DNA from 2 places in the Ensifer sp. NPDC090286 genome. Region 1 is predicted to be linked to the other one. Evidence: predicted binding sites of a transcription regulator. Region 1 holds the regulator's gene; the other holds the start of a gene.
The links. The regulator PhoB, encoded in region 1, activates phosphate uptake and scavenging genes when phosphate is short. The targets are predictions, from matches to a motif close to TGTCATNNANCTGTCAT.

Region 1 (4,307 bases):
CAACAAAACCAAGCCTTGCAGCGCAACATGAAGGATCGATTCCTGGCAGCAGAAAAATCGTCCGGGAGGGCTTGCAAAAATGCAACGCCGGCCGAGCAAGTTGGGGAAAACTACGAAATCGATTCGGCCTGATTCCCGGGACTCTTGCCACAGAGTCCAGCGGTCAGTACGTTAACATTCAATTACTAGACGCATGCGGCGGACCTAGTCACCAAAAGAGTTATCGCGTTTGCAACCCCGGGGTTCAGCCGGGGTGCGGTGAGGGATTCTGCCATCCCCAACGCTGAGAACGGAGAGTGCAGAAATGAACTGGACTGACGAGCGGGTGGAGAAACTGAAGAAGCTTTGGTCCGAGGGCCTGAGCGCGAGCCAGATCGCGGCACAGCTCGGCGGCGTCAGCCGTAACGCTGTCATCGGCAAGGTTCACCGCCTGAGCCTGCCAGGTCGCGCCAAGGCCGGCGGCAGCACCACGACGGCGGCCCGTCCGAAGCGCCCGACTTCGGCACCGCGTGCGCCGAACTACGCTTCGCGCGTTTCGGCCCGCCCGGTTGCACGCACGGCCGGCGCTGTCGTTCTCAAGGAAGAAATCGAAGTCGATCTCGTTGCCGAGCAGGATTTCAGCACCCGGACCGACGTTGTCGTGCCGATGTCGCGCCGCCTCGAGCTGACCCAGCTCACCGAGCGCACCTGCAAGTGGCCGATCGGCGACCCGCTGAAGGAAGAGTTTCACTTCTGCGGCAACGATTCCCCGGAATCCTCGCCTTACTGCACCTTCCATGCGCGGCTGGCCTACCAGCCGTCGGGCGAGCGCCGCAGGGCCCGCTAAGAAGCCGGACAGCATCAATAAAAAAGGGGCCGATCGGCCCCTTTTTTTGTTGGAGACTTCCGGATCTGTCAGCTTTCGAGCGAATAGCCGGCTCCGCGAACGGTGCGGATAACGTCCGGCATGTTCGAGAAATTCAGAGCCTTGCGCAGGCGACCGACATGCACGTCGACGGTGCGTTCGTCGACATAGATGTCATGGCCCCACACGCCGTCCAGAAGCTGCGAGCGCGAGAAGACGCGGCCCGGCGAGGACATCAGGAACTCCAGAAGACGGAACTCGGTCGGGCCGAGGCGCACTTCGCGGCTGCGGCGGTGAACGCGGTGGGTCTCGCGGTCGAGTTCGATGTCGCCGCAGCGAAGCAGCGTCGACAGCACCTCGGGCTTTGCCCGGCGCAGCATCGCCTTGACGCGCGCCATCAGCTCCGGAGTGGAGAATGGCTTGACCACATAGTCATCGGCGCCGGTCGCCAGACCCCGGACGCGCTCGCTTTCCTCGCCGCGCGCCGTCAGCATGATGATCGGCAGGCGCTCCGTCTCCGGGCGCTGGCGCAGCCGGCGGCAAAGTTCGATGCCGGAAACACCGGGCAGCATCCAGTCGAGGATGAGCAGGTCGGGCAGCCGCTCCTGAAGCCGGATCTCCGCCTCGTCGCCCCTGAGGATCGTGTCGACGTCGAAGCCCTCGGCTTCCAGATTGTAACGCAGCAGAACGCTCAGCGCCTCTTCGTCTTCGACTACGGCGATTTTTGGCAACATCAGGTAACGTCTCCTTACCGCGGGCGACCCTTGGGCTCATCGGCCCGGCCGGCGCTCAGACACTCTAAATCTGGAGCACGTCCGCCGATTTCAAAGGCGGGGCGAAAACCGCGTGCTTCAGATACAGGAATTCGGGGCCGCGACCGAAGCCGCGACCGGATCAAATTTCAAAGGGCATGCATGCTTACGGCGCGCTCGGCGCTCAGTCGTTGACCGAGCCCAGCGTCGACGTGGTGTCATCCTTCGGACGCTCGCCTTCCGGCTGAGCACCCGTCGCCATGTAATAGATCGTCTCGGCGATGTTGGTCGCGTGGTCGCCGATGCGCTCGATGTTCTTGGCGCAGAACAGAAGATGCGTGCAGGGCGTGATGTTGCGCGGATCTTCCATCATGTAGGTCAGCAGCTCGCGGAACAGCGAGGTGTAGATCGCATCGATCTCCTCGTCGCGCTCGCGGATGCTGTTGGCCTTCTCGGGCGAGCGCGAGGCGTAGACGTCGAGCACTTCCTTGAGCTGGACGAGAGCAAGCTCCGCCAGGTGCTCCAGGCCGCGGGCGAGCTTGCGCGGAATGCCGGATCCGGCAACCGCGATCACGCGCTTGGCGGTGTTCTTGCCGAGATCGCCGACGCGTTCCAGATCGGAGGCGATGCGGATCGATCCCATGATCTCGCGCAGGTCGGCGGCGACCGGCTGGCGCTTGGCGATGGTGACGATCGCCTTCTCGCCGATCTGGCGCTCGGCGTCGTCGAGAACGGTGTCGTCCGAGATCACCTTCTGCGCGAGAGCGAGGTCGGAATTGACCAGCGCGCGAACGGATTCGGCGACCATCTGCTCGGCGAGACCGCCCATCTCCGAGATGCGGCGCGTCAGGTACTTCAGTTCTTCGTCATAGGCGGACATGATATGCATGGACATGATCGTCGATCCTTACGGGCGCTTTGCAGTTACTGTTGCAGCCTTATGCGGCCTCAGCCGAAGCGGCCCATGATGTAATCCTGGGTGCGCTGGTCATCCGGATTGGTGAACATCTTGTCGGTGTCGTTCTCCTCGACGAGATTGCCGAGGTGGAACATGGCGGTGCGCTGCGAAACGCGGGCGGCCTGCTGCATCGAGTGGGTCACGATGACAATCGTGAAGTTCGTGCGCAGTTCGTGGATGAGTTCTTCAACCTTGGCCGTCGCGATCGGATCGAGCGCCGAGCAGGGCTCGTCCATCAGGATGACTTCCGGGCTGACGGCGACGGCACGGGCGATGCAGAGGCGCTGCTGCTGACCACCGGAAAGGCCAGTGCCCGGCTCCTGAAGACGATCCTTTACCTCGTTCCACAGACCGGCCTTCTGCAGGCTGGTCTCGACCACTTCGTCAAAGTCGGCCTTGGTGCGGGCAAGTCCGTGGATGCGCGGACCGTAGGCGACGTTGTCGTAGATCGACTTCGGGAAAGGATTCGGCTTCTGGAAGACCATGCCGACGCGGGCGCGCAGTTCGACGACGTCGATCGTCGGGTCGTAGATGTCGTCCTCGTCGAGCGTGATCTTGCCGGTGACGCGGCAGTTCTCGATCGTGTCGTTCATGCGGTTCAGCGTGCGCAGGAAGGTCGACTTGCCGCAACCCGAAGGACCGATCAGCGCCGTGACGGTGTTCTCGCGGATGTTGAGGTTGACGTCGAAAAGCGCGCGCTTCTCGCCGTAATAGACCGACACATCCTTGCCGATCATCTTGTAGGGCACGGTGTTCATTTTCTGATCCAGGGCCTTCTCGACTGCTGCTTCTGACATGATGTTCATAGTAATTACCTCACTACCAGCGGCGCTCAAAGCGACGTCGCAACAGAATGGCTCCAAGGTTCATGACGACCAGGAAGATGAGAAGAATGATGATTGCACCGGAGGTGCGCTCGACGAAGGCGCGTTCCGCCTCGTTGGCCCACATGTAGATCTGCACCGGCAGCGCCGTCGACGGTTCCATCGGCGAACCGGGAAAATCGACGACGAAGGCAACCATGCCGATCAGGAGCAACGGCGCGGTTTCGCCAAGCGCATGGGCAAGACCGATGATGGTGCCGGTCAGGATGCCGGGCATGGCGAGCGGCAGCACGTGGTGGAAGATGGTCTGCATCTTCGACGCACCGAGCCCGAGGGCCGCCGAGCGGATCGACGGCGGGACCGCCTTCAATGCCGCGCGGGTGGCGATGATGATCGTCGGAAGCGTCATCAGCGTCAGCACGAAGCCGCCGACGACGGCTGCCGAGCGCGGCATGCCGGCGAAGTTGATGAAGACGGCAAGGCCTAAGAGACCGTAGACGATCGACGGAACGGCCGCGAGGTTGTTGATGTTGACCTCGATCAGGTCGGTCAGCCGGTTCTTCGGCGCAAACTCCTCGAGGTAGATCGAGGCGGCGACGCCGATGGGAAGCGACAGCACCAGCACGATCAGCATCATGTAGAGCGAGCCGAGGGCAGCGACGCCGACGCCTGCCGCTTCAGGACGGCTGGAGGCGCCGAAGGTGAAGATGCCGGTGTTGAAGCTCTTCTTCAGGATGCCGGCGCTCGCCAGCTCGTTCATCCAGGTGACCTGCTGGTCCTTGACCTTGCGCTTGCCCTCATCGACCGAGAGATCGATCTGGCCCTTGAAGGCGGAGTCGATGTTGGCTTCGGCCAGCAGGGTGACCGGAACCGTCTTGCCGATGATCGACGGGTCGGCGACGACCATGTCGCGCAGCAGCGTGCGGGAG
Region 2 (4,307 bases), on a different contig from region 1:
AGGCATCACGGTCGGTCATCAGAGCGCCCCTTCCGGCTTGTGGTGTTGGTACCAGTGGTTGGCGATGTCGATGCGACGCGGCACCCAGACCTTGTCGTGCGACATCACGTAGTCGATGAAGCGGGCAAGAGCTGCGGTCCGGCCCGGGCGGCCGACGAGCCGGCAGTGAAGGCCGATGTTCATCATCTTGGCGTCGCCCTGGCGGCCTTCCTCGTAGAGCACGTCGAAGGTGTCCTTGAGATAGCTGAAGAACTGGTCGCCGCTGTTGAAGCCTTGTGGCGTCGCAAACCGCATGTCGTTGGCATCGAGCGTATAGGGGATGATCAGGTGCGGCTTGTCGGGCGAAAGACCCGGCACCCAGTAGGGCAGTTCGTCGGCATAGCTGTCGCAGGAGTAGAGGAAGCCGCCCTCCTCCAGCACCAGCTTCAGCGTATTGGCCGAAGGCTTGCCCTGGTAGATGCCGAGCGGGCGCTCGCCGGTGAGTTCGGTGTGCAGGCGGACGACCTCGCGGATATGCTCGCGTTCGACCTCTTCCGGCACGTCCTTGTATTCCAGCCAGCGCAGACCGTGGCTGGCGATTTCCCAGCCGGCTTCCTTCATGGCCTCAACCGCTTCCGGATTGCGCGCCATGGCCTGCGTCACGCCATAGACGGTCAGCGGCACATTACGGCTGGTGAACATGCGCCACAGCCGCCAGAAGCCGGAACGGGCGCCATATTCGTAGATCGATTCCATGTTGAGGTTGCGCTGGCCAGCCCAGGGCTGTGCGCCGACGATCTCCGACAGCAGGCATTCGGACGCCGGGTCGCCATCGAGAATGCAGCTTTCGCCGCCCTCTTCGTAGTTCAGCACGAACTGCACGGCGATGCGCGCATCGCCCGGCCAGTTTGCCTTCGGCGGATTGCGGCCGTAGCCAACGAGGTCGCGCGGATACTTAGTCTCAGACATCAAATCACCCTTCGAATTTTTAAGAACGGTATCACCGCCGACCGGATTGTCGATACCGAAATGACGGGAAGCGGGGCAGCGGCAGCGCCATGGCCCTGACGGAAATCACCAGAAAAATTCCGCTGGGCCCTAGGCTGAGAGATTTTTCGAAACGGCGTTGAATGGATTGGCAAGGACAACGGCTCTGATCGAGATGAAATCCTACATTCAAGCGCTTCGCGGTAAAATCGGTTCCGGCCTGCTTCTCTGCCCGTCGGTGGCGGCCTCCATTCTCGATCCCGATGGCCGGATCCTGTTGCAGGAGAAAGCAAGCGGCGAAGGTTGGAGCCTGCCGGCCGGCGCCATCGAGCCGGGCGAAACGCCTGTCGACGCGATCCTTCGCGAGGTCATGGAGGAAACCGGCTATCCGGTCTCGGTCGAGCGGATACTGGGCGTCTTCGGCGGAGAAGCGTTTCGCTACACCTACCCGAACGGCGACCGCGTCGAATATGTGGTTACCCTCTATCGATGCCGGATCGTTGGCTCCCAGCAGCCGATCAGCGACAGCGAGACGAAGTCGCTACGCTACTTCGCGCCGGCGGAGATGCCGCCCCTCGGTCTGCCCTATCCGAAAGCGCTGCTGCTTGAAGATTAGCCCGCGTGCGTTTCCGCTTAGCGATGCGCCATCAGCGCCGCGACGATCAGCGGCAGCGGCCGGACGGCGCCTTGCGGCGCCAGCGACGGATCGGCGGCGGCGCGCTTTGCCCGCTCTGCGCGCGTGTTCGTCGAGATCTTGCCGAGCGGGTGCTGCGAATGCACCCGCATGGGCGCCCCCGTCTCCTGTTCGACAAACAGCGCAAGGCTGCCGATCGAAAGCGGTTTTGATAGGCAGGGCTCGAAGAGGTCGCGAAGCGGCGCCTCGACCCGCCGCATCGCGTCTGGTGCAAGCGGACCGGTCAGCATCATGTGGAAGCGGTACTCGTCCATCACATGCGGATCGCCCCAACGGTACAGGTTGGAAAACTGCGGCGCGGTCAGCCGGTCCGGATCGGAACGCTCGATCTCGTCTTCGCTGAGCAGCGCGCGGAAGGCGTCGAACTCCTGAACGACGTTGGCCGCAAGCAGATGCATGGCCGTACTCGGCACCTGCGGCATCAGCCCGAAGCATCGACCGATGCGGGCAACCTCCAGGCGATCGATTTCGAACGGGGTCTGGGCGCCGGCAAAATGCATCAGCGCCTTCAGAAGCTTCGATTCCGTCATGTCGGGGTGGAGGCGGAACGGCGACATCATCACCGCGTGAAAGCCGAAGCGGCGGGGTACCGCCGTGTGATAGGCGACATCTGCGGCGCTCAAGCCCGCGACCGACGGCAATTCCGTGGGGTCGCCGGAATAGACGTTGCGCCCCAGCCAGCTTGCAGCGGTCGCGGAAAGCGTGTCGGCCATCGGCGGCGTAAAACAAATGGCATAGCGCATCGGCTGGCTCCGGATATCCCTCAGCGCGGGATGAGCAAAAGCATGCGGTTTTCCGCCCTCACCCCGACTTGTCCAATGGCCGCGTCTTAGGTGATTTGCGTGACAGATTGACGAAGTCGGCCGGGGATGAGCGCAGCGCCCGCCCGAACGTCGCCGTTGGTTTTTCGGAACCATCCGGCCGATAGCCCGTTCCCCAATGGTAGGAAAACAAGGATGGAGAAGAAGCGTGACCTATCACAATGCGAACCTTCAGGACGCCCGGATCAAGGAGACCCACGACCTGATCGCGAGCGACAAGGTTGAAGGCACGAGGGTCTACGGCCCCGACGAAAAACACATCGGCTCGATCGAGCGCGTGATCATCGAGAAGCGCAGCGGGCGCGTCGCCTATGCGGTGCTCGGCTTCGGCGGCTTTCTCGGCCTCGGCGAAGATCACTATCCGCTGCCCTGGGCAAAGCTGACCTATGACGAGAAGCTCGGCGGCTATCGCACTGATGTGACTCGCGATCAGGTCGAAAACGCGCCGAAATATCACGGCACCGAAGAATACGATTGGAACGCGGAAAACGGTCGCCGTGTCTACGACTACTACGGCGTCCCGCCCTACTGGATGTAATGCCTGACTTTCGATCTTTCGGGTCCCGCCGCCGGCGGGGCCTTTCGCATGTCCGGGGCTAAAGGCTTTTGTCGCGAAGTGCGGCTATGTGATTCCGGCAGAAGAAGGAATCGGGAATACCGATCGTCGGTGAACCGGCGATCTCGTCGACGACGAACCGCGCCAGCCGGTGGGCGATGCCGAAGCTCACCTTGAAGCCGCCGGTCAGGACCGAGACATTCGAATGGTCCGGATGCCGGCCGACCATCGGCTCGCGGCCCGTTGATTTCGGGCGCAACCCCGCCCATCGCTCCACCACCTCGGCACCCGCCAGTCGCGGCGCAAGCGCCACGGCGCGCCGAAGCAGTTCATCGAGCTGCGCGTCCGTCGACAGGGGATCGGCAAAACTGTTTTCGCTGGTGCTGCCGACCGCCACATGGCCGTCGTCATGGGCGATGATGTAGACGCCGTCGGCGAAAATCACCGGAAGTGCCGGGTCGATCTCCGCCCGCAGCAGTGCCGCCTGGCCCTTGACCGCCGTGCCGCTCGTTTCCGCCAGCGGCGCTGACACGTCGTCGATCAATTGAAAACTGCCGACACCGGCGGCGATGATGCAATGCTCGAAACCGATCCGGGTGCCGTCGTCGAGTTCCGCCCAACCGTGTGCCGGCTCGATCCGGCGCACGCCCCGGCGTTCGTCCACATGGGCGTTCGGTGCCCGCAGGAGCGCCGCGCGGAGGGCCGCAAGCATGCGACGCGGCGAGACGCGCGCGGCGAGCGTATCGAAGACCATTCCGTGCGCTGCTGCCTCTGCGCCTGGCCAGCCCTCGGGCCCCTCGTCCTTCACGTGCCAGTGGAACTGCCTGTCGGCCGCGCGCCAGTGGCTCAGTGCATCCTGCTCGTGCCGAAGGGCGATGTCGCGCAGGTGAGGCTTGGCAAGTGGGATCAAGCGGCCCGTCCGCCGATAGCCGGTCGAAAGGCCCGTCTCCGCCTCGAGCGCCGTGATCTCTTCTTCGATCGCCACGAGTGCGTCGAACTGGAACTGCTTCTTGTCGTTCCAGCGATCGGGCATATGCGGCATGAGCGCGCCCAAAAGGCCACCGCTGGCGCCAGCGCCGATCGCCTGCTGCTCGACGAGCCGTACGGTCATGCCCCTGCGCGCGGCGCCAAGCGCGGCCCACAGCCCCATGATGCCGCCGCCGACGACCAAAAGCTCGCTCATCGATTGACCTTCTCCGGCCGGCGGATTATCGCCATGGCCATGACAGGATCCGCAGACCCGATCGAGCCCCCGGCGCACCAGAACCTT

Region 2: a site for PhoB is predicted at 2,503-2,519, ahead of ACIQUG_RS09290 (DUF1045 domain-containing protein). Genes of this name have one in related genera too.

The regions. Positions count from the first base shown of each region.
Region 1 covers NZ_JBIVYF010000003.1:631,329-635,635, forward strand. Annotated here, with positions in the region: gene ACIQUG_RS18245 (GcrA family cell cycle regulator) at 305-826, shown strand; gene phoB (phosphate regulon transcriptional regulator PhoB) at 895-1,578, opposite strand; gene phoU (phosphate signaling complex protein PhoU) at 1,781-2,494, opposite strand; gene pstB (phosphate ABC transporter ATP-binding protein PstB) at 2,545-3,360, opposite strand; gene pstA (phosphate ABC transporter permease PstA) at 3,374-4,307, opposite strand, start outside.
Region 2 covers NZ_JBIVYF010000001.1:1,835,866-1,840,172, forward strand. Annotated here, with positions in the region: gene uraD (2-oxo-4-hydroxy-4-carboxy-5-ureidoimidazoline decarboxylase) at 1-19, opposite strand, end outside; gene puuE (allantoinase PuuE) at 19-948, opposite strand; gene ACIQUG_RS09285 (NUDIX domain-containing protein) at 1,142-1,582, shown strand; gene ACIQUG_RS09290 (DUF1045 domain-containing protein) at 1,600-2,403, opposite strand; gene ACIQUG_RS09295 (PRC-barrel domain-containing protein) at 2,600-3,019, shown strand; gene ACIQUG_RS09300 (NAD(P)/FAD-dependent oxidoreductase) at 3,078-4,220, opposite strand; gene mnmD (tRNA (5-methylaminomethyl-2-thiouridine)(34)-methyltransferase MnmD) at 4,260-4,307, shown strand, end outside.